DNA from 3 places in the Rahnella sp. CG8 genome. Region 1 is predicted to be linked to each of the others. Evidence: predicted binding sites of a transcription regulator. Region 1 holds the regulator's gene; each other region holds the start of a gene.

Region 1 (11,013 bases):
CGTCATATCTGCTCATTGAAGGGATTGTAATTTACTTCCTCTATTTTGAGTTTATTGCCCTGATTATTAAATATTTTTCGTCGGGCTATCATTTCCCGTTACGCTATTTTATTTACATCGGCATCACCGCGATTATCCGTCTGATCATCGTCGACCACAAAAGTCCTTATGACACATTGGTTTACGCCTGCGCGATCCTTGTGCTGGTCGTGACACTGTTTCTGGCCAATAGCGAACGTCTGCGCCGCGAATAAATCAGGCAATTACTGCCTCGCATTGATGCGCTAGAATGCGAGGCAGATAATTCATTGGAGGTATGAATGCCTTCATTACGGAGCCGTTGATGTCTGATCCCCATTCCCCCGAACCATCCCCGATCCACTGGTTTGACGACCCTTCGCAGGTGCCTGCGGATGTGGCTGACTGGCTGATGGAAATGGGGTCCATGACCCGCCGGTTTGAAAAGCAGGGTGTTACCGTCACCGTGAAACCGCAAAATGAATGTTTTGTCAGTCGCGAAGAACTGGGTGAAAGCGAAGCACAGCAGTTGCCGGAAAGTGCCCGTTACTGGATCCGCGAAATCGTGCTGTTTGGCGATGCCGAACCCTGGCTGCTGGGGCGCACGGTCATTCCTGAAGAAACGCTGACCGGGCCGGATCTGGCGCTGGTCGATTTAGGCACGGTGCCGCTGGGGCGCTATCTGTTTAGCGGGAACAACTTGTCCCGCGATTACATTCATTTAGGCCAGTTACACAGTGAGCAGGGAGAATTATGGGCGCGCCGTTCCCGCCTGCGTTTGTCTGATAAGCCGTTGCTGCTGACCGAAATTTTCCTCCCGGATTCGCCGGTTCACCGCCCTGAGGGTAAAGTGAGCAAGGTATGAGTCAGACTAATCAACAAGGAGAACAGAGAGTGTCAGGAAGTATGACGCAGGGCACATGGCGTGATTACTGCCGCCTGATGCGCATTGATAAGCCGATTGGCTCACTGCTGCTGTTGTGGCCAACGTTATGGGCACTGTGGGTCGCGGGAGGGGGAATGCCGTCTGCGAAGATTTTGCTGGTCTTCGTGCTGGGCGTGTTCTTCATGCGTGCCGCCGGTTGCGTGGTGAATGACTACGCTGACCGTAAGTTTGATGGTCACGTAAAACGCACCGCTCACCGGCCATTGCCGAGCGGGGCGATCACCGGCAAGCAGGCGAAAATATTATTCGCCGGACTGGTGCTGGTGTCATTCCTGCTGGTTCTGCTGCTTAACCGCATGACCATTTGGCTGTCTCTGGCCGGACTGGCGCTGGCATGGATTTATCCGTTCATGAAGCGCGTCAGCCATCTGCCGCAGGTGGTTTTGGGCGCGGCGTTTGGCTGGGCAATTCCGATGGCGTATGCCGCTGTGAGCGAAAGTGTGCCGCTTAGCTGCTGGTTAATGTTCGTGGCAAATATCTGCTGGACGGTGGCTTACGATACGCAATACGCGATGGTCGATCGTGACGATGATTTGAAGATCGGCGTGAAATCGACAGCGATTCTGTTTGGTCGTTTTGACACGCTGATCATCGGCCTGCTGCAACTGGCAACGCTGATCCTGATGGGGATTGTCGGTTATCTTTCCCAGCTCAGCGCACCGTTTTACTGGTCGTTGCTGCTGGCTGCTGCGCTGTTTGTGCATCAGCAAAAGCTGATTGCTAAACGTGAACGTGATGCCTGTTTCCTGGCTTTCCGCCAGAACAATTATGTCGGGCTGGTGTTGTTCCTCGGTATTCTGATGAGCCTGTCAGGCTTCAATTTCTAAGTAAGTTAGCCTGCGCGACAACAATTAAAAACGCCCGGACTCTGTAAAAAGTCCGGGCGTTTTGTTTTTTTAATCTGATGTCTGGCGCTAATACGGGTTAATGATCGGTATCGCGTACATCCATCTTCGGTTCAGCCGGTGGCTCCGTTGCTTGCGGCAGCTCAGAAGGCATTCCCGCACTCTCGATAGTTAGCTTGATATCCGGTGTCATCAGGTCGCTGAGCATGAGGTAAATCTCACGCGTTTGTTCCTGAATGGCATCGCCGGTGTCACTGATATAGCCTTCTGCGCGCAGTGTGCCGACCAGCGTCGAGAACACAGCTTTATCGAAGAATTCAGGGGCATTGATACCGTGCAGCACGGATAAACGCTGCGCCATAATCCGGCTCTCTTTTTCCAGTGCACCGCGGTTGATGCTTGGGTTATTGGTGAGCAGGGAGAAGGTAATCGCGTAACGTTGCAGCGTTTCACGTACACCAGCCGCCAGCAACTGGAGGGTGCGGATACGGGCCGGATTAAGTGTCAGCTCATCATCTTCAAGGTGAATGATTTGCTGACGCGCCAGTTCCAGCGTCAGAACATCCAGCACTTGTGGCAGCTCAGGCGTATCGAAATGCATAAACAGTTCGGCTTTGAGCATCGGATAAATCAGTTCGACCTGATGCAGTAATTCCGCGCGGCTGACCTGGCGGTGGTGCATCACAATGCTTGAAATCAGTGATGGCAACACCAGCATATGATGGATGTTGTTGCGGTAATACGTCATCAGCACGGCCTGTTCGCGAGGCAGAACGATGATGTCGCCAATGTTGTCTTTCTCAACCTGGAACTTATTCATGTTCAGCGCGTGATCAAGCAACTGGTCAGCGGTCAGATCAGGCACCGTCGAATCCGCGTTGTAAGGCACGTTACGCAGCAATTGCAGATAACAGTCGATTTGCTCGGTCAGCTGTTCGCGTGTCAGTGAACGCTGACGGGAGGCCAGCAGCGCGGTACAACACAAGTTCATGGCATTGGCTGCCGCTGAATTGTTGATGCGCACCATGATCTGTTCTGCCAAATCCTGCACTGTCGGCGTCAGCCAGCTTGGACGTTGTGCTTCGATCGGGTCGATGGCTTCACGCCAGGTTGGCACGTTCTGGTTCAGGTAAGTGGTCAGATGCAGCGGCTCACCGAAGTTCACGTAACCCTGGCCGAGGTTACGCAGCTTGCGCAGCCCGTTCAGCATCTGTGTCAGGCTTTCTTTCTCTTTGGTCGCACCGCGTAATTCTTTCGCGTACGTACCCACTTCCATGACGTGCTCATAACCGATGTAAATCGGTACCAGCGTAATCGGACGTGAACCGCCGCGCAGCATGGCCTGAATGGTCATGGCCAGCGTGCCCGTTTTCGGCTCCAGCAGACGCCCGGTTCGCGAACGCCCCCCTTCCACAAAGTATTCCACCGAATAACCGCGGCTGAACAGTTCGCCCAGATATTCACGGAAAACCGTCGAATAGAGCTTGTTGCCTTTAAAGGTTCGACGAATAAAGAACGCACCCAGACGGCGGAAAATCGGGCCAGCCGGCCAGAAATTCAGGTTGATACCGGCGGCAATATGCGGCGGTACCAGACCCTGATGATAGAGCACGTAAGACAGCAGCAGATAGTCCATGTGGCTGCGGTGGCAAGGCACATACACAATTTCCTGACCGTCCAGCGCTAACTGGCGTACACGCTCGGCATTATTAACGTTGATGCCTTTGTACAAACGGTTCCACGTCCAGCTCAGCACACGGTCAGAGAGGCGCACGGCTTCATAAGAGAAGTCAGCGGCAATCTCTTCCATCAGGGCGATGGCGTTTTGTTGGGCTTTTTCGTGGGAAATTTTCTTGCTGCGGGCTTCGTCTTCAATCGCTTTCTCAATGGCTTTTGAGGCCAGCAATTTATTGAATAAATCCTGACGTGCCGGAAGGCGCGGACCAACCGCAGCCAGACGCTGACGGGAGAAATGCATCCGCGCCACACGTGCCAGTTTTTGAGCAATCGTCTTATCTGTGCCGTGTTCCGTCGCCATATAACGCAGGGAAACGGTATTGGAGAAACGGACGAAACTGTCCCGCCCCAGCCACAGCACAGCGAAAAATTTCTGGATACCGTTCAGCACGCGCAGATGCGGCGTGTCGTCCTGACCTTCACGGCCCGGTGCACGACCAAACATTACCGACACCGGCAACATCTGAATGTCTAAATCCGGATTATTGCGGTGCAAATCAAGGTAGTCGTGGAACAGCTTTACGGACTCCTGCTTCGGCGTGTAATAAGAGAATACGCGCGGGCCTTCGGCTATAAAGACATGGCTTGGTAGCAGGGTGCCGTCAATTTCCAGCGGAATAAGAGGATCAGGCAGATTCTGCGCCAGACATTGCGCACGCAACGTCAGCAAATCGGCTTTGGAATTATAAGGTAATACGTACAAAATCGGCCGCGTCGGGTCTAAATGCAACTCGGTAACCGGATCTGAAGGTATGACCTTGCTCTTTACCAGCAATGAGAGTGGTAAATTCAATAATGTGTAATAAAGTCTACGCCAACCTGACATAAAAACGTGAAGCCTCTTGTTAGCAATTTCGCCGCAAGGATACCAGAAAGATCCGTGGAGATCTGTGGTCATATAAAAGCTAAAATGCTGCAAACACTCTAAGGATCAGTACCCGAAATGGCGAACCAAGTCACCGGATTTACCCGAATTTATAAAGCGGCCGGCTATTCCTGGAAAGGATTCAAAGCGGCATGGCAAAACGAAGCGGCATTTCGCCAGGAGGCCAGCGTCGCTATCCCGTTAATTTTGCTATCTTTCTGGCTTGATGTCAGCACCATTGAACGTATCCTGCTGGTGGGATCCGTCGTGCTGGTCTGTGTCACGGAGTTGCTCAACAGCGCGGTGGAATGTGCAATAGACCGCATCGGGCCTGAGTTTCATGTGCTTTCCGGTCGCGCAAAAGATATCGGCTCTGCTGCCGTACTTCTGACCATCATATTGGCGATTTTTGTCTGGGTCAGCATCTTTTGGTCGCGATGGTTCTGATTTGGAATCTGCATTCCAGGAATCAACGTTATGCCCTGTTTTTATTCAATCTTAGGTTTTCATTGACCGTTTAGCTGTATATACTCACAGCAAGACTGTATAAACAACCAGGGGGCGGAATGAAAGCTTTAACGACCAGACAACAAGAGGTCTACGACCTTATTCGCGATCATATCTCCACCACCGGTATGCCACCAACCCGCGCAGAGATTGCATCACGTCTGGGGTTCCGTTCTCCCAATGCGGCGGAAGAGCATCTTAAAGCGCTGGCGCGTAAAGGTGTTATTGAGATTGTTTCCGGTGCATCACGCGGCATTCGTCTGCTGATGGAAGAAGAAGAAGGTTTACCGCTGATTGGCCGCGTTGCCGCCGGTGAACCGCTGCTGGCGCAGCAACATATCGAAGGGCACTATCAGATCGATCCGGCAATGTTTAAGCCGAGCGCCGATTTCCTGCTGCGTGTCAGCGGTATGTCGATGCGTGATATTGGTATCCTTGACGGCGATCTGCTGGCCGTGCATAAAACGCAAGACGTGCGTAATGGTCAGGTTGTGGTGGCCCGTATCGATGATGAGGTCACCGTGAAACGCCTGAAAAAACAAGGCAGTGTGGTGCAGTTATTGCCTGAGAACAGCGAGTTTCAGCCGATCGTGGTGGATTTGCGCGAGCAGAATTTCAGCATTGAAGGCTTAGCCGTAGGTGTTATCCGCAACGGCGACTGGATCTGACCTTCGTACTTCGAGCTATCTCTGCGTTGGCTGCCTTCGCGAACCCCGGTCACATATTTGTGTATGCTCCCGGCGTTCGCTTAGTTGCCGCCTTGATATAACTCGAATTACTCGGTCAGATATGACTAAGTCAGAAATTGCTGTGTCAGATAGACAAGACTAAAACTAATTGAATATGGATGGCGGCCGCCTCTGGCATCCATGTGAATTCAAAGAGAAATGCGTTTCTCTCATCATCGCCCCTTTCGGGGCGATGTCATTTTAGGCATAACCTGAACCTCCGGCATGAGATTCTCTATGCAACATCATTCCCTGCGACACACACTCAAAAACACCTTTTTAAGCCCTGCCGATAAAGCGCTCTGGATGCTGGCATTGCCGATGATTTTTTCCAATATCACGGTGCCGCTCCTCGGCCTGGTGGATACCGCAGTGATCGGTCATCTCGACAGCCCGGATTATCTCGGCGGCGTGGCTGTGGGTTCGATGATCACCACTTTCCTTTTTATGCTCTTACTGTTTCTGCGGATGAGTACCACCGGCATGACCGCTCAGGCGCTGGGCGCGAAAGATAATCAGCTTCTGGCGCGTGCTTTTGTACAACCCTTCCTTCTGGCTGTACTGGCGGGCGTCATTATTGTGGTATTCCGTCATCCGCTGATGGAGCTGGCGTTTCACATTGTCGGCGGCAGCCAGCCCGTGCTTGAACAGGCGAGGCTGTTTATCGAAATCCGCTGGTTCAGCGCCCCGGCTTCACTGGCGAATCTGGTGATCCTCGGGTGGTTGCTCGGCATTCAGTACGTTCGCGGGCCGGTGATTTTGCTGATTGCCGGGAATTTGCTGAATATCATTCTGGATCTGTGGCTGGTGATCGGGCTGGGCTGGAACGTGCGTGGCGCAGCCATGGCGACGGCAAGCTCCGAGTATTTCACGCTACTCATCGGGCTGTATTTCGTCTGGCGGGTGATGAAACGACGCGGTATCACCGGCGCAGAAATCACCTCCGCGTGGCGTGGTAATTTGCGCCGTCTTCTCGGGCTTAACCGCGACATCATGCTGCGCTCATTACTGTTGCAGCTTTGCTTTGCATCGCTGACCGTTCTGGGCGCGCGGCTGGGCAGCCACATTGTGGCGGTCAACGCCGTGTTGATGAACCTGCTGACATTTACCGCGTTTGCACTTGACGGTTTTGCTTATGCTATCGAAGCGCATTCCGGTGAGGCATTCGGTGCCCGCAACCGCGAAAAACTGCTGAATGTCTGGCATGCCGCGTGTCGTCAGGCCGGGCTGGTTGCGCTGTTTTTTGCTCTGGTTTACGCGCTGGCGGGTGGGGCGATCATTGATGCGCTGACATCATTACCGGAATTGCGTGAGCTGGCGGACCGATATCTTGGCTGGCAAATTATACTGCCGCTGGTGGCTGTCTGGTGCTATTTGCTTGATGGCATGTTTATCGGCGCAACGCGTGGGCGGGATATGCGAAACAGCATGCTGGCGGCGGCGCTGGGGTTCGGGCTGACATTGTTCACTTTACCGCTGCTGGGCAATCATGCGTTGTGGCTGGCGCTGACGGTATTCCTCGGGTTACGCGGGATTTCACTGGGCTGGATATGGCGTCGTTACTGGCGGCATGACACATGGTTTTCGTCTCCGTCGCACTGATTTTTCAGCTATTTTCAAAGAAATAAGCGCAGCTTTGTCGTTATTTCATGCTTTAGATTAATCCTAATAGTGGTTTTTATCCCTGTTTAGGGAGGATTAATCGAGATTCTCTACTAACCTTTAAAGTGTTAAGGACGAGCTGCAAGACGAAATGCAGTTCATAAAACCCAAGGTAACAGGAGATATTTTATGAATAAGGACCAAGCCGACGGTAACTGGAAGCAGTTCAAAGGGAAAGTGAAAGAACAATGGGGCAAACTGACTGATGACGACCTGACAGTGGTTGAAGGTAAACGTGATCAGTTAGTCGGTAAAATTCAGGAGCGTTACGGCTATCAAAAAGATCAGGCCGAGAAAGAGCTCAATGAATGGGAAACCAAAAACAAATATCACTGGTAAGACGCGACTCCCCCTCGCGTGCCAGTGACGTATCCTGAGATTTAGCTGCTCCTACCCGGAACGCTTCAGGATACGGGTACACGGATGTACCCAACCTCTTCTCTGTACAAAACATCCCCCTCTTACGAGTCACCTTCAAGACCTTAAAACCCGATCATTCAGCGTTTTTTCACCACAATACTGTGGTCGTGATCGCAATGGTCATGGCTGTCACAGGTTTCTACTACTTTGCACTCTGCACATAAGCCATGCGCTTCAACGACGGAATGGCGAAGCTCAAATCCGGATTCTAATGACAGTTTTGCCAGACGCTCTTCAATGCCGTCGGTGGTTTTTTCGGTAACTAACCCGCAGCGGTCGCAGATAAACAACGCAGAAGTATGACTCGGCTCTTCAAAATGATGGCAGAGAACATAGCTGTTTGCGGATTCAACACGGTGAATAAATCCCTGTTCCAGCAGAAAATCCAGCGCCCGGTAAACGGTCGGTGGTTTCGCCTGAGGTTCGCTTACGCGCAATAGATCCAGCAAGTCATAGGCGCTGATCGCACCGGGTTGTTGCGTCATCAGGCGCAGTACTTCCAGCCGCTGCGGCGTCAGGCGAACATTGCGCTGCTGGCAAAGTTCTTCAGCTTGTGAAAGTAATTTTTCCGGATTATTCAGGGTCATAGCAACGGTCTCTGAGCGCAGATTGGAATGAATAGGCCACATCATGCGACCACCGATGATTTTATCATGCTTGCACCAAAACGACGAATTATGCGCCATTCAGATGTGATGCAACGTCGGCATCCGCCTGCTCAGCGGCACAAGATGCCGAATCTTTGTTCTGTGGTATAATCAGCGATTACCTTCCCTCTGGCGCGAAGCGGGGGGAGCGTCACGAACCCCTTCAGCGAATGTCAGGCCGATGTCAGAAACTCAACACGTAATGCCCCAGACCACTCCCTTTTCCGCCCAGCGTTTTTCCGTTGCGCCGATGCTCGACTGGACCGATCGCCACTGCCGCCATTTTCACCGGCTGATGACCGGCCAGACGTTGCTGTATACCGAAATGGTCACGACCGGCGCCATTATTCACGGCAAAGGGGATTATCTCGGGTTTGGCGATGCAGAACATCCGGTGTCTTTGCAGCTTGGTGGCAGCAATCCGGCTGATCTGGCGCATTGCGCAAAACGGGCGGAAGAACGTGGTTATGACGAAATTAACCTCAACGTCGGTTGCCCGTCAGATCGCGTGCAGAACGGCATGTTTGGTGCCTGTCTGATGGGTCAGGCGTCGCTGGTGGCTGACTGCATCAAAGCCATGCGCGACGTAGTCTCAATTCCGGTCACGGTTAAAACGCGAATCGGTATTGACGATCAGGACAGCTACGAATTTCTGTGTGATTTCATCCGTCAGGTTTCAGAAAACGGCGGTTGCGATACCTTCATTATTCATGCGCGTAAAGCCTGGCTTTCGGGCCTCAGTCCGAAAGAAAATCGTGAAATTCCGCCGCTGGATTACCCGCGCGTATATCAGCTCAAGCGTGATTTCCCGCACCTGACCCTGGCAATTAACGGCGGTATCAAAACCCTCGAAGAAGCCAAAACGCACCTGCAATATATGGATGGCGTGATGGTGGGGCGTGAGGCTTACCAGAATCCGGGCCTGTTGCTGAATGTGGATCGCGAGCTGTTCGGCTCTGATGCGCCGCTGAAAACCGGGCCGGATATTATCCGCGCGCTGTATCCGTATATCGAAGCGGAACTGAGCAAAGGTACTTACCTCGGTCACATCACCCGCCATATTCTTGGTCTGTTCCAGGGGGTGCCGGGCGCGCGTCAGTTCCGTCGTCATCTGAGTGAGAATGCGCATAAAGCCGGCGCGGGCATTGATGTGGTCGAACAGGCGTTGCAGATGGTTGCTCAGCCGCAGGAAGTGGTGGCGCAGGCATAAAAACAGGGTGAGTAAAATCGCTATCTGTTAGTCAAATTTACTATCTTTTCGCAGGCCATTCGTGCCTGCGAATTATTTTTTCCTTATCATTCAATCAATTATTTATCCCATCACACTGGCATGTTTCTTGTAATGGTTAATGCGTGTTTGGACGCTACGTCTTATCGCACATGGCTTATTAAGGAGCACCCGATGCTGGAAATTCTCTTCGTGCTTGGTTTTTTCTTTATGCTGATGCTGACCGGCATTTCTTTACTGGGTATGGTTGCGGCGCTGGTCGTGGCATTTGCTCTGATGATGTTGGGTGGGTTTTTGGCGATTGTTGTAAAAATGTTGCCGTGGCTGCTTTTGGCCGTGCTTGCGGTCTGGATTTACCGGACATTTTTCCGGCCTGATGAGCCAAAATACCGTCGCCGTCGCTTGCCATAATAACAGCTTCACTTTATCGGTTTCCGTAACTGCATGAAATGATGGGGATTGCTGACCGTATTCTGAGCGCAAAAAAATGTAACCGTTGCAGTGATAACTTTTGCTTATGTGCTAGCGATCACAAGCTGGGTCAGAATGTGCGGTCAAAATGCATAAATCATATTTTTTAACATGGGTGACTGTTAGGATGGAATTCATTGGCAGCCAGCAGGCTGTAAACCGAATTCATCAAGTCCGCTGAGGCACACAATAGTCGCTTAAGTGACATCGCCCTGTGGATTTACCCGGCAGTACCCTACAGCAGTACCCGTCTGAAATCAGAGGTCGTCTGAGTCAGGCAGTAAAAAAGGCTTTCACAACTGTGAAAGCCTTTTTTGCATTGGTTCAGGGAAACTTTTATGGGATGAGCAGACTTGAACCCTGTGTCACGCGGCTTTCCAGCGTTTCATGCGCGCGTTTTGCCTCGGACAGTGGGAATTTCTGCGCGTCACTGACATCCACTTTTATCGCGCCACTGGCGATCATTGAGAACAGCTCGCTGCTCGCCTCCAGCAGTTCTTCACGGTTAGTCACGTAACCATTCAGGGAAGGGCGCGTCACAAACAGCGAACCTTTTTGATTGAGTATCGCCAGATCCACACCTTTTACCGGGCCGGACGCATTGCCGAAACTGACCAGTAAACCGCGACGTTTCAGGCTGTTTAACGATTTTTCAAAGGTATCTTTGCCGACGGAATCGTAAACCACACCGACTTTTTCGCCGTTCGTCAGTTCCGCCACGCGGGTCGCGATATCTTCTTTCTGGTAGTTAATGGTTTCCCATGCACCGGCCTGTCTGGCGCGTTCGGCTTTTTCATCAGAGCCCACGGTGCCAATCAGTTTTACGCCCAGCGCTTTCGCCCACTGGCAGGCAATCAGGCCTACGCCACCGGCTGCGGCATGGAAAAGAATGGTTTCACCGGCCTGTACTTCATGGGTTTTGCGCAGTAAATAATAAAC
Region 2 (11,013 bases), on a different contig from region 1:
CTCTTTTCGCAGTGATTCATCTGCCAGCCCTACCGTATCTTCGATGCTGCTGCCACCATAGCCGGGTAATGACGGAATAATATCAATCTGAAACAACATGCCACTTTCAAACGGGATCACTGAGCCACCGTATACCGGAGAACACAGCCACTCCTCATCTGCAACCAGATGACCGGGATTGAGATGCCAGTGATAGATGCTCTGTGGCAGCGTTTGCTCAACAAGCTGATAAAGCTCGCCGCCGGTCAGCCCGATACGCAGTGCTTCAAGCCAGGTTACTACCGTGTGGTAATAGGGTATCGCGAGCCGCTGCAACCAGTCCGAAACCTCTTCCGGTAATTCATTTTCCGCCGCCACCACATACGCCGCACGGCTGGTGAGGCCTCCTTTGTATCCGGTGGTGAGCGAAAACTTATCGCCACGCCGGATAGTTTTGTCGGAAGGATACAGATTCGCATGGGCGAAACGCTCGCCCGTCGCGGCAATCATAATCACGTTCCCGTGCTGGCCTTCTCCTGCCAGTAACTGACCGATTTCTTTTTCTGATTTGCCGGGTGCAATCGTATCCAGCGCCGCAAGCACCTGAGTGGAGGCCAGGTTGGCGCCGTATTCATAAAACGCCACTTCATTAGCGGTATTAATCCGCCGCGCACCATTTTCTGGCGAGGTAAACAGACCGGTGGCGTTTACCACATCTCCAGCCACGCCCGCGGCCTTTCGGACTGCGTCGAGGACAAACGCGGGCACATCAAAGGTGGTTTTATCCGTGACAGGGTCACATCTGAACAGTTTCCAGCCTGCGATGCCAACGTGCTGCACGTCAGTAATACCGGCAGATTTAAGCAAATCGTGCAGCGGCTGATGATGTTTCATCGGCTGGTTGGGCAGGGAAAACACCGGCGCATGCAGGCAGCGACCCGCGTTGCGCGCATGGGGAACCAGTTTCAGATTTTCATTCCCCATAACATAAGTCAGCTCACCGGTCGCGCGCACCACCAGCAAGGCTTCTTCAAAGCGCGGGATAAAACCCGCAAGATATTCGAAATTGCCGCCGTGTTCTTTGTCGGCATAAATCACCAGGCTGTCGAGCTGATGCTGTTGCATCGCGTGAAGGATATGACGCAGGCGTGACGCCATGGTTTCATCGGATAACACCGGGGTGGAAATGTGAGGGTAAGTCGCGGGAGCCGGGAGGGTTTTCAGTGAATACTCATGTTCAGCTTTCATTGCCTGTCCTTTTGCATGGCGGGGGGAAAGAGGATTATGCCCCAAACGGCCTCTTAAGGCCGCATTCACCGGACAGGGAACTCTGCTAAATTTAAGGTAATTCCCTGCTGTTGCTGCCTGACGAGGTTAATAACGATGGTTACCGAGAGTGATAAGGGCAAAGACCTCAGTCAGGCTACCGCTGAGCTATTTGCCGAACTTATTCCCTATCTCCAGTTCCGTACTGTCCCCGCGGGCTCGCGCTTCCATCTGTATGAGAGGGGGGAATTTTATTGTTATTTCATTCGCAAAGGCTGGTTTAAAACCTTTCATAACGACGAACCTGTGCTGATAGGTACGTTGTCAGTGCCGGGCATCATTGGTATTGGCGGTGCGGTGCCCTCAGAGGCCAGAATGTTTATTCAGGCGCAGGATGAATCTGAGATTGCCGTCTCCACCGTGGCGGAGATGCATGCCCTGATTGATCGTCTGGAGTTGTGGGAGCCAATGGCAAAGCACTTTTTCAGGATGACCAACAATCTCTATGTCAAAAGCACAATGCTGACGGCACCGACATCCTATGAAATTCTGCGCCACCAGCTCATGGAACTCATGAAAGAACCGCCGGAAATACGCGAAAATATTCCTGCTGCCCATTACATTCAGCTTAAGACGCACCTTTCACGCAGCACGATCATGAAAGTGCTTTCACAATTGAAACAGGGGGGATATGTGAGGCTGCACAACGGTATTCTGAAAGAAGTGATCCGTTTGCCACTGAAATACTGAGCGTGGTATCAGGGGGGAAGAAAGCGTGCCGTTACGCACGCTGTTCTCTCAGTTACGCGGCTTTTACCGCACGGACTTTTTTGGCCGTGGCAGGTTTTTCGGCAACATTTTCTTCGGCAGCATTTTCTTCAGCAGCCACGTTTTCTGCGACCACTTCTTCTGCTTCTGCTTCTGCTGGCGTTTCAGCGGCGGGCTGGTGTGCGATTTCTGCTTCCGGCAATTTGCTGGTGCGCAGAATATGCTGGACGGTGTCTTTCTGCTCGGCGAGGTGAAGTGCAATGTTTTCCGCCAGTGCTTCATCCATCCCGATATTGCTCTGTAACAGCCATTCAGTAAAAGCATCCGCCATGTCCAGCATCTTGTCGTAAGCGTCTGCTTCTTTCTTATTGGCAAAAGTCATTTTCTCTTCACCTTTTCTGACCACAACAAATTTTGTTTCAACAGCCATGATTCGCTCCTTATACTGTAATTATATACAGCATACCAATAATCAGTGCAGGATACATCATCCGGCCTGATTTTTATAGTGCGGCGCGTCAAAGGCCGGGCACATACCCTGGCAACTATAACGCGGGTGAATTTCTCAGCGTTAGCCGGTAAGGTAGAAAAGGACCTGTTTTCAACGAACTTGTGAGGTTCCCGTGACAAACCTGAAAGCTGTATGCAACTGGACCAAAGACACTTATCTGATCACTACCGATTTTCAAAAACTGGATATTCCGGCAATTCACGCCTACCCGACCCGGTCAAGCTGGGCGCCGGGCATTGACGAACAGACAGTTCGCGCTGGCGCAGAAAACAGCCTGAACTTCGGGTTGTTCGACGACGGAAAACAGATCGGTTACGCCCGCTTTATCACGGACTACGCCACCTTTGCTTACCTGTGTGATGTCTATGTGCTGGAAGATTATCAGGGAAAAAATCTGGGCGCATGGCTGATCGAATGTGTGCAGTCGCATCCGGTCACAGCAAAACTTCGCCGGATGGCACTCTTTACTTCTACCGCGCCGTGGTTGTATCAAAAGTTTGGTTACACACCGGTTAACGAACCTGACTACACCTGGGTCATCACCCGGCCAGGAATTTACCTGAACAAAGACGGGTAGTTCAGGCTTTCCTGAACGCACGGCTGGAAACAGAAACTGAATTCTGGTCAGGGTCTTTCGCATTGGTGAACTCATCGCCGTCGGCCTGATGGCGCGGGCCACATTCCGGACCGTTCTATATACAGGCAGCGGCTTTGAGATTTTCAGTCACCATCCGCACAAAGTTATCGCGAATGACATCTTCATTCCGGGCGTCCCATGCAATCCCCACCTGCCAGCGCGTCGCAGGGCCGGTGAGCGGAAGTATTTTCAGCTCCGGCGGCGCAATATGCACGACGCTTTCGGGTAGCAACGCCACGCCGATCCCGGCCGCTACCAGTGCGACAATAGTCTGGATATCCTCCGCCAGTTGAACCGATGAAACATGAAACAGATTCTCCTGTAAAAAACGGTCTGTCTGCGCATTCAGCCCCCCCGCCCGCTCAGTATACAAACGCAGTAACGGACGGTTCCTGAGCCTTTCACTCATATCCTCGCCGTTATCTTCAGACACCACCAGCACCAGTTTATCCTCAAACAGCGCGTGGTAACTGAGCGGTGCAGGCGGCGGGACACGCACAAAACCAATGTGCAGTTCCCCGCGTTGCAGCATGTCGTATTGCTGCGCGGAAGGCAGATCTTCCAGCGTGATATCCACGCCGGGATATGCTGCGCGGAATTTCGCAATACATTGTGGCGCCAGGATGAAACTCGACAGGCCGAATCCTGCCGCCAGCAGCCCTTCTCCCCCCTTTTCAACCTGGCTGGCATGTTGCATAAACGCGGCCATTTGTCGCAATACTTTCTCCGCTTCCGGCAAAAGCCGCTGGCCTGCGGCTGTCAGCGCACTGCCGTGTCGTCCGCGGGCAAAAAGCGCCACGTTCAGCGTCGATTCCAGCAGATTGATCTGTTTGGTGAGTGCCGGTTGTGAAACGGAAAGCGCCTGCGCTGCCTGCGCATAATTCCCTTTTTCAGCCAGTGTGACAAAAGCCCTGAGCAAACGTGTGTTCACTTTATATATTCCATTGGGTTATCAGATTTGGAAATCATTTCATTATAAAGTTATCAGTCGCATTGCTCTAATACCAGCGTCAACCGAAATCCCTGAAGACGTATGGAGAAGATCATGTCGGACCCCAAAACACTCAAAGCAGCGGTCATTCAATTTCAGCATCAGGCGGGTAACAAAAAATATAACCTGTTAATTATGGAGCGTTTTATCGAAAAAGCGGCTATTGAAGGCGTCAATATTTTGGCCTTTCCGGAAATGTGTATCACCGGTTACTGGCACGTGCCCAAACTCGATGCTGCTGGCGTTCAGGCACTGGCGGAGCCAGCCGAGACCGGCCCCTCTGTTGCGCTGATCCGCTCGCTGGCCGTGAAACATCAGATGCTGATTGGCGCCGGATTTATCGAACGTGCCGCTGACGGGCGTCTGTATAATGCCTACGCCGCCTGCATGCCTGACGGTTCGGTACACATCCACCGCAAAATGCACGCCTTTGAACATGAGGCTTTCAGTTGCGGCGACAGTTATACCGTGTTCGGGACCCCCTGGGGCGTGAAGGTCGGGATCCTCATCTGCTGGGACAACAATCTGGTGGAAAATGCCCGTGCCACCGCCCTGCTGGGAGCAGATATTTTACTGGCACCGCATCAGACAGGCGGCACACATTCACGCAGCCCGCACGGCATGAAACCGATACCGCTGGCATTGTGGCAGCAGCGTGCTGAACGCAAAGAAGAGATTACCGCAGCGTTTAAAGGTCCCAGCGGCCGGGAATGGCTGATGCGCTGGTTGCCCTCACGCGCTCACGATAACGGCATGTTTATTTTGTTCAGTAACGGCGTCGGTGCGGATGATGATGAAGTACGCACCGGTAACGCGATGATCCTCGATCCTTATGGCCGGATCGTCGATGAAACCTGGGTTGCTGCGGATGCGATGGTCAGCGCGGATCTGGATTTATCGCTGATCCCGATGAGTACCGGCAGGCGCTGGATGGCAGGCCGCAGACCCGATTTGTATCATATTCTGACTGAATATCAGGGCTATGAGCGGGATGCAATGACGGCACGTTTTTCTGAGGAATTACCGGGGATCCCAAAACGCTAAATCACCGTGGATTGATGAAGCGAAAAAGGCTCCTTGCGGAGCCTTATTCCTGATCCAACAGCGATGTGCCATATGAATTATCGATGGTACACAGCCAGCGACCGTCCGGTTCATGGCGGAAAACATAGGTGGCACGGCGGGTAGTGGTCACCTTTCCGCCCTGCCCGTCGGGAAAATGCAGCACCGTTTCCATGATCACCAGCGCATCCTCTGCCCCTTCAATCACCTGCATTTCGCCCTGTTCTACCACCAGCTGATCCTGAAAATAATCCGAGATGGCGATAAAGGCTTTGCGGATGTCGGTTTTGCCGCGGGCAATCATGCCCGGTTTAATTACCAGCGCCGCCTCTTCGGCATAATGCGCCATCAGTGCGTCAAAATCCCTGACAGATATGGCTTTGTCACAGGCTTCGATAACCTGGCGGATCGGGTGTGTATTCATCCGTTAATGTCCTTTTGCTGAGTTCCAGAGTAAAGAGATACCCGCCAGAAATAACATGATGTCGATCAGGCGGTTGAAGGATGTCTCTGACATCTTAATAACAAATTTTTTTCCAATAAGCATCCCTGTCGTCAGTGCGCCACCCACCAGCAAGCCGCTCAAAAACACCGGCCACGGCATTGCACCAATCACGCTGAACGCTGAGGCTTTGGCGAAATAAATCGCGAACGAGGCGGCAGCCTCGGTGGAAAGCAGCGCGCCTTTCACCAGCCCGTAACCGGCGAAAACCGGAATGGTCAGCGGGCCGGTTGAAAATACCACACCGGTCAGAAACCCTGTCAGCGCGCCTGCCATCGCCAGTTGCGCACTGCTGAGGGTAAACGCCCGGCAACGGGCGTAATGACGCAAAGGGATCAGCAACAAGAAGAACGCGCCGATACATATATTCGACAGCGTGGCGGGCATTTCCCACAGGGTATTTGCGCCGAGAACGGCGGCGGGAATGCCGGGCATGGCGTACAGCAAAAATGCCCGAATGTTGATGTCTTTGCGCCAGAGAAGCACGCGGGAGATGTTGCCGACAATAGCGGCAATCGCCATCACCGGAATCGCAGTTTTCGGGCCGAAAGTATACGTCAGCGCCGGCAACAGCATGATGGAACCGCCGGTGCCGACAACACCGCTGATCACACCCGCCAGTATGCCCGTCAGAGCAATCACCACATACATCACGTCACATTTCCTTTTCTCAGGGGGAATGCGGGCGATGATAGCGTTTAGGAAATGGCGTAACCCGTGATAAAAAGTCACATAATCGTGATTAAAAAGGAACGACCATGCATGCACTTCCCCCGATAACGGCCCTCCGCGCCTTTCTTGTCGCCTGTCATGCCGGGAGTTTTACCGCCGCAGCGCAGGAGTTATGCATTACGCACGGCGCGGTAAGCCGCCATATTCAGGGGGTGGAAAAGTGGTTTGGGGTGAATTTATTTCGTAAAGAAGGCCAGCGGCGGGTGCCGACACCTTATGCGCTGACGCTGGCACGCGAGCTGGGCAGTGCGTTCGATACCCTGTCGGATATCGCCCTGCGCTACGGTAATGGCGGGCGGAATAACGTGTTCAATGTCAGCGTGCCAACCACCATGAGCCTGAAATGGCTGCTGCCTCGCCTTGATGATTTTTATACGCAATTTCCTGAGGCAAACCTGCAAATCTCTACGGCCAATACCGAGCAGTTACACATTGTGGGGCATTACGATTTGCTGATCCGTCGTGAAACCGGTGCCACGGAATATTCCGCGATCCCTTTTCTGGCTGATACCCATTGCCTGATGGCCGCCCCGGCGCTGCTCAAACGCTTTTCGCTGGAGACGCCGGAGGACGTGCTGAAATGTCCGCGCATTGAAACCCTCACCCGTCCCGGACACTGGAATTTATGGCTGGCGGCGGCAGGGCTGGAGAAACCGCCGGTCAGCGGCTTTCGCCGTTACGATCATTTTCACGTTTCGTTGCATGCGATGCTGGAAGGAATTGGCGTCGGGCTGGGGCCGGTCAGTACGTTGTCGGCGGAAATCCGTCGCGGGAATCTGATACCGATGTTCCCGCAGATTACCGTCGCGCCCTGCCATTACCACGCCCTGACGCCAGTGGGCGTGCAGAAAACCCTGCTCCACCAGGCGTTTGAACGCTGGCTGGTGGCCCAGGGTGAATGCGGCAATCAGTCGTAATTCTCACCATATAAACCAATCAACCGCCGCACGACGCCGTTGGTCCAGCCGAAACCGTCCTGCAGCGGATATTCCCCGCCGCCGCCTTCGCGGGATGTGTCGCCTGAAATGTGGTATTTCTCAATCAGTTTATGGTGTTGCTGATAATACTGATTCACGGTTTTCAGCCAGTTACGGGCAATTTCATCGCCCAGTACATCATTGCCGTATTGCTTAAAGCCCTGAATCGCCATCCATTGCAGCGGTGCCCAGCCGTTGGGTTTATCCCACTGTTGACCGGTTTCATACTCTGTCGCCATGATGCCGCCGGGAGTGAGTAAGCGGGTACGCACGGCGTCTGACAGACGTTCGGCCTGATAATGGCTGGCAAGTCCGACATACAAAGGCACCACGCTGGCGGCAGAAAACAGCGCCATTTGCTGACGGTGCCAGTCGTAATCACGGAAACAACCTTCGTTGTCATCCCACAGATAACAGTTGATGGCCTCGCGGCGTGTTTCGGCTTTCCGGCGGAATAACGTTTCGGTGACTTTATCCCCTTTCAGTCCGGAAATATTGGCAATGGTACTTTCCAGCTTGTGCAGAAACGCATTCAGATCCACCGGGATAAATTGCGTGGTGCGGATGCTGGCGAGACGATGCCCGTCACGCAACCAGCGCGACGAATAATCCCAGCCGGATTCCGCGCCAGCGCGCAAATCGCGGTAAACCTCATTTGCCGGGCGGCTCGAAAGTTTCGCGGTTTCGACATCTTCGCGCCACGATTCATCGCGCGGTGTGTCCCTGTCATCCCAGTAACGGTTGAGCAGCGTGCCATCCGGCAGGCAAACCACATGCCGGTAAGCCTGATTCGGCGCCAGAGAATCCGCGCCGTCCATCCAGAACTCATATTCCATTTTCAGATGGTCAAGGTAACGCCGCGCACCGCGCACGCCGTCTTCCTCGAACAGTTCGACCATCAGCGCAAACACCGGTGGCTGGGAACGGCTGAGATAATACGTGCGGTTGCCGTTAGGAATATGGCCGTACATCTCGATAATCCAGGCGAAATTATCCGCCATGGTGCGCAACAGATCATTACGGCCACTTTCCGCCAGCCCTAACATCGAAAAGTAAGAATCCCAGTAATAGGTTTCACTGAAACGCCCGCCCGGCACCACATAGGCCTGGGGCAACGGCATCAGTGACGACCAGGGCACGTGGTCTTCCGGCTGGCGCGTGAGCACCGGCCACAGTTTGTCGATGTGCTCTTTCAGCGAATCGCCGGGGTCGGAGACGTATTCATCATCACGATGTTCCGGCAGCCAGAAATGCGCGTCCACAAATCGTTTCAGGTTGAAGCCCGGATGGTTTTTTATCCGCCGATAACGCAGCAATATGTCCAGCGGATCCATTTTCGGCGGGCAGTCGGGAAAGGTTTTGCTGTCCTCGAAAAGCCCTGAAGATTGCACACTGGTAAACAATTCCAGATAACGGTCGGCAGGCGTTAAGGCATCAGAAGGCGGCAAACCTTCGATCATCCCCGGCTCCGGTTCCGCATCCATCATCCGGTCAAGGATCAGTTCAATGGGCTCGAGCTCGCTCAGACGCGTCTCTTCGCTATCAGCGTTTTCGCTGTCAAACAGCGCGTTTTCATTCGTCTGGTAATTCGCATTTTGCATATGCAGCAAGCCTCTTGCTTAGAAAGTTTATGCGACAGCGTTGTTTTTTTCTCCCTGTGGCGAAATGGCGTATAAATCGCGCAAATAGGTTTCGCCCCAGTTCGCAATATCATTTTTGCGCAGCACCGCCATCATGTCGTTATAACGCTCAAGCCGTTCTTCCAGCGGCATGGTCAGCGCTTTATCCAGCGCCGCCGCCACGTCATCACGGTCATAAGGGTTGACGATCAGCGCCGACGTTAGTTCATTCGCCGCACCGGCAAATTGTGACAAAACAAGAACGCCGGGATCTGTCGGATCCTGCGCGGCGACATATTCTTTCGCCACCAGATTCATGCCATCACGCAGCGGCGTTACCAGCCCGACATCCGTCAGACGGAATAATTTCATCAGCAGGCTGCGCTGGAAATGCTGGTTGAGGTAAAACAGCGGCGTCTGGTTGATGCCACCGTATTTACCGTTGATGCGCCCCACCTCGGTTTCCAGCTGATGACGAAGTTCCTGATAAGCCTGCACGTCGCCGCGTGATGTCGGAGCGATTTGCGAATAGCGCACTTTACCGCGATGCTGCGGGAATTTTTCCAGCAATGCCTCAAAGGCCAGAAAACGTTCCGGCAGCCCCTTGGTGTAATCGAGACGCTCGCAGGAAATGATGTTTTTCGCTTCGCGAAGTTCACGTTCCATCGCCGCCATTTTCGGTGGCAGCGGGCCTTCGGCCATTTCCTTAATGCTTTCCGGCGCAATGCTGATCGGGTATACGCCAGTGGCAAAGGTTTTGCCAAATGCCTGATGCTGATGCGCGTCGCAATCTTCAATATCGGTCAGTGCCTTGAGATTATCCAGAAATGCCAGGCGGTCCCCTTCGGTCTGGAAGCCCAGTAAATCATACTCACACATCATCTTGAGCAATTCATCGTGCGTCGGCACCGCATTAAAAATTTCCGGGGTCGGGAACGGAATATGCAGGAAGAAACCTATGCGGTTTTTTACGCCGAGTTTGCGCAGCGCAGCGGCAAACGGCAGTAAATGATAATCGTGGATCCACAAGATATCGTCTGCTTTGATCAGCGGCTGCAATCTTTTCGCCAGCATGTCATTGACCCGGCAGTAACCGTCCCAGGCTTCACGCTGGAAATCCACCAGATCAATACGATAATGAAGTGCTGGCCAAAGTACGGCATTGGAAAACTGGCAGTAATACAGATCGTAATCGTTTTGATTAAGCGGAACCGAAGCGTAAGTAATGCCGTCATCTTCCATCAGATTCAGGTCATCCTCTTCTTCGCCCGATATTTCACTTATCTCACCATTCCAGCCAAACCAGAGGCCTGATGTATTTTTCAGCGCATCCAGAATGCCCACGGCCAGTCCACCGGCGGATTTGGAACCGTCAGGAATGGCAATTCGGTTAGAGACAACCACCAGGCGACTCATAATTCAGACTCCTTGTTAAATGTTAATGTGTGACGTTGTAACGCCTCGATCCAACGGTAAACATCGCGAACGGTTTTGACGCGATAATGCGCCAGACTTGAACCTTCGCCGACTTTCACCGTGATCCCCTGCATGGCGTTAACCACTTCGAACCCTTTTTCATCGGTCAGGTCATCGCCGACGAATACCGGAATACGCCCGGAAAATGGCGTCTGTTGCATAAACGTATAAATCGCTGCGCCTTTATCTTTACCGCGGGGTTTAATCTCGAGAACGCATTTACCCGGCTGAAGAACAAGCTCAGGGAATTTTGCCACCACGGATTCAGCCAGTGCTAATACCTGCTGCTGATACAGCATCGCCTGACGATAATGCAAAGCAAAAGCCATGCCTTTGGTTTCGAGCAAGGTACCCGGCAGTGCGGCCATGCCCGCTTCGAGGGTCTGTTGCACCTCCTGCGCCACATCATCGGGTAAGGTGACACGGTGCAGAGTGCCGTTGCCGTCGCGCATTTCAGCCCCATGAACGCCCGCAGCAGGGAGAACCAGCGGGC
Region 3 (11,013 bases), on a different contig from region 1:
ATCCTCTGGTAGCGGCTGGTGTCACCTTTGTTGCAGAAATACTGCAAATGCTAATCATCCTGCTTATTGCCCGCCCGTTTCACGATGCGCTTAATCTGGTCGGCAGCATTGCCGCACCGATGATGGTGACGAATACCCTCGGGGCCGCGATGTTTATGCGTATCCTGCTGGATAAGCGGGCAATGTTCGAAAAATATACCTCGGCGTTTTCGGCCACCGCGCTGAAAGTGGCCGCCTCGACGGAAGGCATTTTGCGACGCGGGTTCAACGAAGAGAACAGCATGAAAGTGGCACAGGTGCTGCTGAAAGAGCTGGATATCGGGGCTGTGGCGATTACTGATCGTGAGAAATTGCTGGCCTTTACCGGTATCGGCGACGATCACCATCTGGTGGGCAAACCCATCGCATCACAATATACCTGGCGTGCTATCGAGAACGATGAAGTGGTGTATGCCGACGGCAACGAGATGCCTTACCGCTGTTCACTGCATCCCAGCTGCAAGCTGGGTTCAACCCTGGTGATCCCGCTGCGGGGTGAAAATCAGCGGGTGATTGGCACGATCAAATTGTATGAGGTTCGCAACCGTCTGTTCAGCTCCATCAACCGCACACTGGGCGAGGGAATTGCCCAACTGTTGTCGGCGCAGATCCTCGCCGGTAAATTTGAGCAACAAAAAGCGTTGCTGGCACAGTCTGAAATCAAGCTGTTGCATGCTCAGGTTAATCCGCATTTCTTATTCAACGCCCTCAATACGTTAATGGCGGTGATCCGCCACGACAGTGATAAAGCCGGTCAACTGGTGCAGTACCTGTCGACCTTCTTTCGCAAGAATCTCAAACGCTCTTCTGAAGTCGTGACGCTGGCGGATGAACTGGAGCATGTGAATGCCTATCTGCAAATCGAGCTGGCAAGATTTCCGTCGCAACTGAAGGTGGATTTACAGGTGCCGGAGGCCTTTTCTGATCAGAGCCTGCCTGCTTTCACCCTGCAACCGTTAGTGGAAAATGCCATCAAACATGGCACTTCTCAGTTGCTGAGCAATGGCAATATTGTGATCCGCGCTTACAGTGAGGGCGAAATGGTGATCATCGAAGTGGAAGATAACGCCGGGTTATATCAGCCGGAAGAAAGCAGCGACGGGTTAGGTATGAGCCTGGTCGATAAACGTCTGCGGGCGCGCTTTGGCGATGATTATGGCATTACGGTCAGTTGTAAACCGGATGATTTCACCCGCGTCACGTTACGGCTGCCTGCGGAGGGTGCGCCATGTTAAGAGTGCTGATTGTCGATGATGAGCCGCTGGCGCTGGAAAATTTACGCTTACAGCTTCAGGATGAAAGCGATATTGAAATTGTCGGTGAATGTACCAACGCCATTGAAGCGATCGGCGTGATCCACAAAATCCGTCCTGACATTGTCTTTCTCGATATTCAGATGCCGCGCATCAGCGGGCTGGAAATGGTCGGTATGCTCGATCAGCAACATCGCCCGCACATCGTTTTCCTCACCGCGTTCGAGGAATATGCGGTACAGGCGTTTGAACAGTGCGCGTTTGACTACTTACTCAAACCCATTCAGGCGGCGCGGCTTCAGAAAACGCTGGCGAGATTACGACTGGGCTATCAGGAGCAGGATGTCTCACAGTTACCGCAATATCAGCAGCCGCTGAAGTTTATCCCCTGTATCAGCAGTAACCGTATCTGGTTGTTGCAGCTTGAAGATGTGGCTTTTGTCAGCAGCCGGGTCGGCGGGGTGTATGTCACCGGACAGGACGGCAAAGAGACATTCACTGAACTGACCCTGCGCACGCTGGAAGTTCGTACGCCGTTGTTACGTTGTCACCGGCAATATCTGGTGAATATGGATTATCTGAAGGAGATCCGTCTGGAGGATAAGAACCAGGCGGAACTGCTGCTGCGTGATGGTCAGATTGTGCCGGTCAGCCGCCGCTATCTGAAATCACTGAAAGAGACGGTGGGGCTGTAAACCCCGCCGCTTTTCTTTTGGACACATGGCTCAGACAGAGCTGGCCGGACGCAGCCGGGCAAAGGCCGCGCGGATTTCAGTTTCGGGCAACTGCATGCCAATGAAAACTAACGCACTGCGCGGCGTTTCGTCCGGCAGCCACTCGCGATCCCAGTCGGCGCTGTAGAGGCGCTGTACGCCCTGAAACAGCAGGCGGCACGGGTGATCGGCTATCCATAACATCCCTTTATAACGCATCAGGTTATCGGCAAAACTGGCCAGCAGTTCTTCCATCACCTTCGATATCGCGGTCAGCGCCACCGGATAATCCAGTTCCACCACAATCGAGGAGACGGTGTTTTGCTGTGGCGCGAGGCGGTGGAACAGAGGTCTGGCGGCGACCACGTCTTCCTCCAGCATAAATCCGCGGGTATCAAACAGCAGCGCCGGATCGATATCCCCCTGAACTGTTTTATAAACCGGTGCACGGGCATTAATGCGTTGCAGCCGCTCCGTCAGCTCAGGACATTCACCGGACACATCAGTTTTAGTCAGCAGGATACGGTCAGCGTAACCAATCTGCGACTGCGCCAGCGGGAACTGATCCAACTGAGACATGGCATGCACGGCATCCACCAGCGTGATAACGCCATCTAACACATATCTTTCACAGATGACTTCATGCGCGAAAAACGCCTGAAGGATTGGGCCGGGGTCGGCCATGCCGGTGCATTCGATTATCAGCCGGTCAAACTGCACCTCGCCTTTATCCACGCTGTCGAGCAAATCCAGCAGCGCCGATTCCAGCTCGCCCGAACGGGTACAGCAGATGCAGCCGTTGGATAAAGTGGTGATACGTGTGGCACGGTCGCCAATCAGCTGGTTATCGATGGGCATCTCGCCAAATTCATTCTCGATCACCGCAATTTTCATCTCGTGCCGGGTATGCAAGATCTGGCGTAAAAGCGTGGTTTTCCCGGCACCCAGGAAGCCTGTTAATACTGTGACTGCAATTGGCATCATAATTTTATTCCCCTTAACAACAGCGCATTCCGCCTTTACCATCCCCGCCGTAACGCGCCTGCTGACGCTCGCGGAAAAACTCCTCGTAGGTCATTGGCGGCGTATCCGGGTGGTTGGTCTGCATATGCAGGACGTAGGTGTCGTAATCCGGTATGCCCACCAGCATACGTGCGGCCTGACCGAGGTATTTCTTCGCCGCACCTAAGTTGTCAAACATACGTACTCCTTTGAATTTATGCTGAAAAGCCCCGCGGGTGCGGGGCTTTGAGGTAAACGGTCAGTGCCCGGAGGAGATTTTTATCCCTTCCGCAGGAACCGGCACATAAGGCGTTTCCTTATCGGTACGTTTGTCGGTTTTACGTGCCTGCAGGCAGGCGCGGATACCGTAGAAAATGATGCTGTACACCACAATCAGGAACAGAACACTCAGCCCGGCGTTGGTGTAGTTGTTGATGACAATATGGTGCATATTGCTGACTTGTTCTGGTGTCAGGTTCGCGCCGCCAGTGGCAATGCGTTCTTTATACTGACCGGCCATGTAGAAGAAGCCTTCCATCTGTGCATTGGTGCTGAACAGTTTCAGACCCAGCGCCCAGGTGGTGCAGATAAGCAGCCAGATGGCTGGCAGCATGGTGACCCAGATGTACTTCGTACGTTTCATTTTCACCAGAACGACGGTGGCGAGGATCAGCGCGACGGCGGCCAGCATCTGGTTTGAGATACCGAACAGCGGCCACAGACTTTTCACGCCACCCAGCGGATCGACCACGCCCTGATACAGCAGATAACCCCACAGCCCGACACAGCCTGCGGTGCCGATAATCCCGGCGATCAGTGAATCGGTTTTTTTCAGGAACGGGATAAAGTTACCCAGCAGATCCTGCAACATAAAGCGGCCGGAACGGGTGCCCGCATCCAGTGCGGTCAGGATGAACAGCGCTTCAAACAGAATGCCGAAGTGATACCAGAAGCCCATATCGGCCAGCGGCATAATTTTGTGGAACACGTGCGCAATCCCGACGGCCAGCGTGGGTGCACCACCTGCGCGGTTCAGCACTGAGGGTTCGCCGATGTCTTTCGCCGTTTGCATAATCTGCTCAGGCGAGATCACAAATCCCCATGAACTGACGGTTGCTGCAGCGTGCGCCGTGACGTCTTTCAGTTGCGCCAGAATCATCGGCGCATGATCACCGCCCAGTTCGTGCAGGTTTGGCATGGTGATGCCCAGACCGGCTGGCGGGGTATTCATGGCGAAGTACAAACCCGGCTCGATGATTGATGCCGCGACCAGCGCCATCACCGCCACGAAGGATTCCATCAGCATTGCGCCGTAACCGATAAACCGGGCATCGGTTTCGCAGGCCAGCAGTTTAGGCGTGGTGCCGGAGGCGATCAGTGCGTGGAAACCAGACACCGCACCGCAGGCGATGGTAATAAACAGGAACGGGAACAGGGCGCCTTTCCACAACGGACCTGTGCCGTCGATGTACTGGGTCAGGGCCGGCATTTTCAGTTCCGGATTGAGGATCACGATACCGATCGCCAGCCCGACGATAACGCCGATTTTCAGGAACGTTGCCAGATAATCACGCGGCGCCAGAATCAGCCACACCGGCAACAGAGCGGAGACAAACGCATAACCAATCAGGGTGAAGGTAATGGTGGTGTCTTTGAAGGTCAGCGCCGGACCCCAGTAAGGATCGCTGGCGATAACGCCCCCGAACCAGATAGCCGCGACGAGCAGGATCACGCCAATCACCGAGATCTCACCCACGCGACCCGGGCGGATAAAGCGCATGTAGATGCCCATAAACAGGGCAATCGGCACCGTAGAACACACGGTAAACACGCCCCACGGGCTTTCAGCCAGTGCTTTCACCACGATTAAGGCCAGCACCGCCAGAATAATAATCATGATCAGGAAACAGCCGAACAGGGCGATAGTGCCCGGCACCGGCCCCATCTCTTCTTTGATCATCTCGCCCAGGGACGCACCGTTCCGGCGTGAAGAGATGAACAGCACCATAAAGTCCTGCACCGCACCGGCCAGAACCACACCGGCCAGCAACCACAGAACGCCCGGCAGATACCCCATTTGCGCGGCGAGCACAGGTCCGACTAACGGACCCGCCCCGGCGATAGCGGCAAAATGGTGGCCGAACAGTACGTTGCGGTTGGTCGGCACATAGTTCAGGCCGTCATTGTTGATTACCGCAGGCGTCGAGCGCGAAGGGTCGAGTTTCATGACCTTTTGCGCGATATACAGGCTGTAATAGCGATAGGCCACCAGATAAACCGAGACAGAGGCCACGACTATCCATAAGGCGCTGATATGTTCACCCCGCCGCAGGGCAACCACACCCAGACAGCAGGCACCGAGGAGAGCCACAATCATCCACGGTATGTGCTTGAATAATGCTTTTTTATTCATAAATAACCCGGTTATTTTAAAAGACTCACGAAATACCCGTCTCTGTTTTCTTTATTAAGGACCGCTTTCAGAGAGGCAGGGACCTGTTTTGTTACACACTTTACTGCCCGCATAGGGTGCCAAATTCGCAGGCGCGCAGGGGGGAAACTTGGTAAGCGGTCACAGAGGGAGATAAGCGGTTATTACGCGGAATAAGCGGTTCAGGGAGCGATTAATGCAGCAAAATCTGTGATTTAGATCACTGCACCGGTTATGCCTGAAAGCCCGGGCATCGGCGTAACTTTTGTGGCAGAGCCGTGTTTTGACAGGTAAATTATTCATTTGCTAAATGATCCGAGGGATCAATCAACACATTCAGGGAGTTTTTATGAAAGGTAAGTTTCCGCAAGGCTTTATGTGGGGCGGGGCAACGGCGGCCAATCAGGTTGAAGGTGCTTACGATCAGGATGGCAAAGGGCTGTCGATTGTCGATGCGATTCCGGGTGGCAAAGCGCGTCTGAACATCGTTTCCTCACCGGAGTTTGATTTCACCCTTGATCCTGCAAATTACACGTATCCCAATCATAAAGGCATCGATCACTATCATCGCTTTCAGGAAGATATCGCGCTGTTCGCGGAAATGGGATTCAAATGTTACCGCTTTTCTATCGCCTGGACCCGCATCTACCCGAACGGTATTGAGCAGGAACCTAACGAAGCGGGGCTGAAGCATTATGATCAGGTGATTGATGCCTGTATTGCGCACGGCATCGAACCGGTGATCACCATTTCCCATTATGAGATGCCGCTCCATCTGGCTACCGCGTTTGGCGGCTGGAAAAACCGTGAACTGATTGGTCACTTTGAGCGTTTTGCCCGCACGGTGCTGACCCGCTTTGGGCATAAAGTGAAGTACTGGATGACTTTCAACGAGATCAACAGCGCGGCGCATTTCCCGATCATGAGTCAGGGGCTGACGGTAAAAACCGGCGCGCTTGAGGCGCAGGCGAAATTCCAGGCGTGGCATAACCAGTTTGTCGCCAGCAGTCTGGCGGTCAAAATCGCCCATGAAACCAACGCACAGATTCAGATTGGTTGCATGATCCTGTTTGCCACCAACTACGCTTATGACTGTAATCCGGTTAATCAACTGGAAACCCTGAAAGAGACGCAGGCGTTTAATTTCTACTGCGCCGACGTGCAGGCCGGTGGTAAATATCCGTATTACGCCAAAAGTTTGTGGAAGTCTCAGGGTGTTGAACTGGATATTCAGCCGGGTGATTTAGCGCTGATTAAAGAACATACCGTCGATTACATTGGTTTCAGCTACTACATGTCTTCAACCATCAACAAAACCAATCCTGATGCGGTTTCGGCGCAGGGCAACTTGCTTGGCGGCGCGCGCAATCCGTTCCTCGAAGCCAGTGAATGGGGCTGGGAAATCGATCCGGTCGGCCTGCGTATTGCCCTCAATCAGCTGTACGATCGCTATGAAAAGCCGTTGTTTATTGTCGAGAACGGGCTGGGCGCCGTCGATAAGCCGGATGAAAACCACTTTATTGCCGATGATTACCGTATCAACTATCTGCGCCAGCATATTCAGGCGATGGCTGAAGCCATTGACGACGGCGTGGAACTGATGGGTTATACCCCGTGGGGATGTATTGATCTGGTGAGTATGTCTACCGGTGAGATGAGTAAACGCTACGGTCTGATTTATGTCGACCTCGACGATAAGATTTCCGGCACCGGTAACCGTTACAGGAAGAAATCGTTCCACTGGTATCAGAAAGTGATCGAGACGAACGGCGCAGATATCAGCTGATATTCCCCCGCCAGGTTTGAAAACAGTCCGGGTGATAGCCGGACTGTTTTCACCGACCTTAAGTCAGCAAGTCATCGAAGACGCTGGCGCTGATTTTCGTGAGCGTGGCGAACGTGAGTGGCATTCATCAGAGGCTGTTTCCTTTCCTCGTGGCTTGCATGAATAATTTCACCTTGCCACTGGTAAGTCTGAATATCGGGTTGTGTAAGCGGGAGAAAGCATCTCCCGTTTCATCGCCCAGTTTTTTTCAATACCCTGCCCTGCAAACCAGATCTTTCCTTTCCCAGAGTTATTTAATTTATCGATAGCCTCCATTAACGCTGCACTGTTTTTTCGTGGAGCGTTATCGTCAAATAAATTTAGCTGCGCTACTCCATTACTGAAAAAATCAGCCAACATAACGCCAGCCTTCATATATTGATGGCCATCAACCCATATTCTCTTCAGGGAGTTTGTGGCCGAATTTATAATGTCACGAGTATCATTAGAAGGGGTCAGTAGCTTCATGGATGCTTGATTTCCATAGTATGTTTCATTATGTGCGTGTGGGCTGGTATGAAGGAAAACACTAACGAAACGGCAGAACTGGCGCTCACTACGTAGTTTTTCTGATGCTCGCTCAGCATAGTCACAAATGGCTTGATGCATATCCGAATACTGAGTTATGCGGTTGCCAAAAGATCTACTGCAGATGATCTGTTGTTTTTCTGGTGCAAACTCTTCCGGTTCAAGACATTGTTCACCTCGAAGTTCACGAACAGTCCTTTCGAGAACAACGTTGAAGTGTTTTCTTATTACCCATAATGAGCTTTCAGCCAGGTCAAGTGCTGTATTAATACCCATTGAATTAAGTTTCTTACTAATTCTCCGGCCAATACCCCAGACATCCTCAACAGAGATAATTGCCAGTAGCCTGCGCTGACGTTCAATATTCGATAAGTCGACAATGCCACCAGTGCCACGCCATTTCTTGGCTGCATGGTTAGCTAACTTTGCTAATGTCTTTGTTTGTGCAATACCAACCCCCACAGTTAATCCTGTATTTTTAAATACTCTATTTTTCATTTCATGACCGAAGCAATTTAGGGGCATGCAATTTATTACCCCAGATAAATTAACGAAGGCTTCGTCTATTGAGTAAACTTCGATCGAAGGAGACATTTCAGTTAGCGTCTGCATAACTCGCTCACTTAGATCGGCATAAAGTGCATAATTAGAACTGAATACATAAACCCTGGAGCTATATGTATTGTTTTTTATTTTAAAAAATGGCTCACCCATTTTAATACCAAGGGATTTTGCCTCGGCTGAGCGAGAAATAATACAGCCATCATTATTGGAAACGACGACAACAGGCTTCCCCTGCAAGTCTGGCCGAAAAACAGTTTCGCAAGAAGTATAAAAACTATTTACGTCGATGAGAGCGAACATAATTATTTATGCGCCTTAATACTAAAAATGACCACTCCGAATATTTCTAATTCTTCTGCATTTTGAAATGAAATCGAAGAATAATCATCGTTGTGAGGTACTAGCTGTAGATAAGGATGAGTACGAAGTTCTTTCACGGTGAATTCACCTGAAACAGCAGCAATAACAATATCGCCATGTACGGCTGAAAGCGAGCGATCAACCACTAAAAGATCCCCATCACTGATGCCGGCGCCATGCATAGACTCCCCGCTAACTTTTATGAAGTAAGTGGCACTCGGATGTCTTATCAGCAATTTGTTGAGATCCAGTCTGTCCTCGACATAGTCCTGCGCTGGGCTCGGAAAGCCACAGGGCACTTTCTCAGAGAAGAGAGGAAGCATGACTGGTTGAGAAGCCTCAGTTGGTCGAATGAGCTGCATGATGTTGATTCCGATATACTGTGTTTATATACAGTATTGCTGAATGCAGCTAAGGATCAAGAAACTTGTGAAGCGATTCCTGAAAGTGCTTGAAGTGTCTGTTAATTTAGTTTGTGTGGTATCCAATATAGTTTTGTTGCCTGACTTAAACCCAGTTCAGCGAAACCGTAGCACTCTGACGGTAAGTCACCTCGGTCCCTGCTCTTCGATGAAGAACTGGCTTTCGGCACGTAATAAGAATGCAGTTCAGTCCACACAGTTCTGATTCAGGATCCATGATGAGACAGTCCTGAGCGCCCCGGGCGAATATGAGTATCTCCCTGACAGCAGAAAAAGTCCCTGTTTCCACAAAGGCCACTGAGAAGCAAGCTGATAATCAAACCATTCGCTTCGTAAAAGTCCGTGAGTTGCCCCCGGCAACTGCCTGATACAGCGGGGAGTGCCCGCTGGTAGTGCTTTGGCCCAGACCGCGGCTGTTTCATCAGCGTCTACATTCCGGTCATCCTGGCCCATCAGAATTAATACCGGAGTATGTGTACCGGAAATATCTTTCGTCGCATCAGCCAGAGAATTCCTGCGTTCGAAGTCCTGGCGCGTACATTGGGAGTGGCAGGGGAGAACAGCTGCTTCTTCTGTAAACTGGCGGTCAAAAACCACGGCTTCATGTTTTTTAGCATCCTGAATATCATTCAGGGAGCGACCTTCGACTTTAAGCCTTTGTCCTGTATAGTATATGCCCTGATTACGCCAGTTTATCGCCGCACCTATCAGCACAACAAACTCAGTTGTTGTCAGTTGGCTCGCCTGCGGTACAACCCAACCTGCCTGCGAGAACCCAAGATAACCTCCGCGACTTTTTTTCAGTTCCGGCTGTTCTCTCAGTTTTTTTAACGCCAAAACCGCCTCCTCTGCGCGATCTGACATTGTCTGTGCCAGCCAGTTACCTGTACTTTTATCCACACCAGGTTTATCCCATGAAAAAACGGCAATTCCCTGTGAGACAAGGAATTTAACCAATGGAATATATCCACCTTCTGACCAGCGGTCCTGAGGTCCGTCTCCATGAACTAAAAGCACAAACGGAGGAGAAACCTTACCTGGAGGCATAATCAACGTCCCCATCAGAACATCGTTATTATGCTTAAAAGATATAGAACGTTGTTGCCCGTACCCTGAAAGATCGAAATCATATAATCGGCTAAGCAAAAAAATAATGAGAACGACAATCATAATTGAAAATGACACAATATATTTAATCATGTATAGCTCTTTATAATTTATAAAATTAAATATCAGCCGACTTTTTTAATACTTTATAGAACAGGATGTCAATGACTTAAAATTCGAAGCTCCTGACAGTAATAATCTTGGTGCTGCTGTGGGCGTTAACTTCCACTTCAGGGATGAACAAATGGAAATTAAGTGAGATTTACCAACAGTAACTGGCGGAGCTTCACCGCTATTTATCCTTAAAGCGCATCGCCAGCCACTGAGCATGCTGCTGCGTCACCAACAGTTGATCATCTTGCTCGCGCCACTGAATATCCCCCTGGCTAAGACAGCGCCTGAGCTGCTCCAGTGATGCTACCTGGAAACAGAGCGCCACCATTTTCGCCGGTGCCTGCGCAGCGACAGGCGGAAGCGCGAATTCCAGACGTGCTTGTTGATGAGTGATAATACGCAGGCAGCAGGTCCCTGAATCAAGCACATAACCACCGTTGGCCTCCGCGCGGGCCTCCACACTGAACAACTGGTGATACAGCGCCAGCGTCTGTTCAGGTTGAGGCGAGGCAATAACGAAGGCAGACAGCGCTTGCACGCCATTAGGATGTACCCGCCAGGCGGGCTGCCAAACGGCCTGCGGCGTTTGATGTTCGCAGAAAAAACTGAAGCCGTATGCCAGGGCGCTGGCGCGGATCCGCGAGATGCAGAACCG

What was found. The regulator LexA, encoded in region 1, represses DNA repair genes until DNA is damaged. The targets are predictions, from matches to a motif close to TNCTGTATGTACATACAGNA.
Region 2: HGO41_RS03860 (YebG family protein) is a predicted target of LexA. The motif match lies at 2,457-2,476, and genes of this name have one in related genera.
Region 3: umuD (translesion error-prone DNA polymerase V autoproteolytic subunit) is a predicted target of LexA. The motif match lies at 9,094-9,113, and genes of this name have one in related genera.

Annotation. Positions count from the first base shown of each region.
Region 1 is NZ_JABAED010000026.1:24,264-35,276, forward strand. It holds gene psiE (phosphate-starvation-inducible protein PsiE) at 1-254, shown strand, start outside; gene ubiC (chorismate lyase) at 344-883, shown strand; gene ubiA (4-hydroxybenzoate octaprenyltransferase) at 925-1,791, shown strand; gene plsB (glycerol-3-phosphate 1-O-acyltransferase PlsB) at 1,889-4,372, opposite strand; gene HGO41_RS20420 (diacylglycerol kinase) at 4,490-4,858, shown strand; gene lexA (transcriptional repressor LexA) at 4,978-5,586, shown strand; gene dinF (MATE family efflux transporter DinF) at 5,884-7,248, shown strand; gene HGO41_RS20435 (CsbD family protein) at 7,438-7,647, shown strand; gene zur (zinc uptake transcriptional repressor Zur) at 7,806-8,315, opposite strand; gene dusA (tRNA dihydrouridine(20/20a) synthase DusA) at 8,578-9,585, shown strand; gene pspG (envelope stress response protein PspG) at 9,778-10,014, shown strand; gene HGO41_RS20455 (quinone oxidoreductase) at 10,411-11,013, opposite strand, start outside.
Region 2 is NZ_JABAED010000003.1:89,514-100,526, reverse strand. It holds gene HGO41_RS03870 (M24 family metallopeptidase) at 1-1,227, opposite strand, end outside; gene HGO41_RS03865 (helix-turn-helix domain-containing protein) at 1,363-1,995, shown strand; gene HGO41_RS03860 (YebG family protein) at 2,048-2,443, opposite strand; gene HGO41_RS03855 (GNAT family N-acetyltransferase) at 2,637-3,101, shown strand; gene HGO41_RS03850 (LysR family transcriptional regulator) at 3,217-4,092, opposite strand; gene HGO41_RS03845 (nitrilase family protein) at 4,207-5,196, shown strand; gene HGO41_RS03840 (YybH family protein) at 5,240-5,638, opposite strand; gene HGO41_RS03835 (sulfite exporter TauE/SafE family protein) at 5,642-6,367, opposite strand; gene HGO41_RS03830 (LysR substrate-binding domain-containing protein) at 6,475-7,365, shown strand; gene HGO41_RS03825 (alpha,alpha-trehalase) at 7,356-9,026, opposite strand; gene otsA (alpha,alpha-trehalose-phosphate synthase) at 9,054-10,460, opposite strand; gene otsB (trehalose-phosphatase) at 10,457-11,013, opposite strand, start outside.
Region 3 is NZ_JABAED010000003.1:198,623-209,635, reverse strand. It holds gene HGO41_RS04345 (sensor histidine kinase) at 1-1,274, shown strand, start outside; gene btsR (two-component system response regulator BtsR) at 1,268-1,987, shown strand; gene yjiA (GTPase) at 2,018-2,989, opposite strand; gene HGO41_RS04330 (YbdD/YjiX family protein) at 3,003-3,206, opposite strand; gene HGO41_RS04325 (carbon starvation CstA family protein) at 3,267-5,420, opposite strand; gene HGO41_RS04320 (glycoside hydrolase family 1 protein) at 5,788-7,224, shown strand; gene umuC (translesion error-prone DNA polymerase V subunit UmuC) at 7,393-8,655, opposite strand; gene umuD (translesion error-prone DNA polymerase V autoproteolytic subunit) at 8,658-9,077, opposite strand; gene HGO41_RS04305 (alpha/beta hydrolase family protein) at 9,324-10,337, opposite strand; gene HGO41_RS04300 (VOC family protein) at 10,537-11,013, opposite strand, start outside.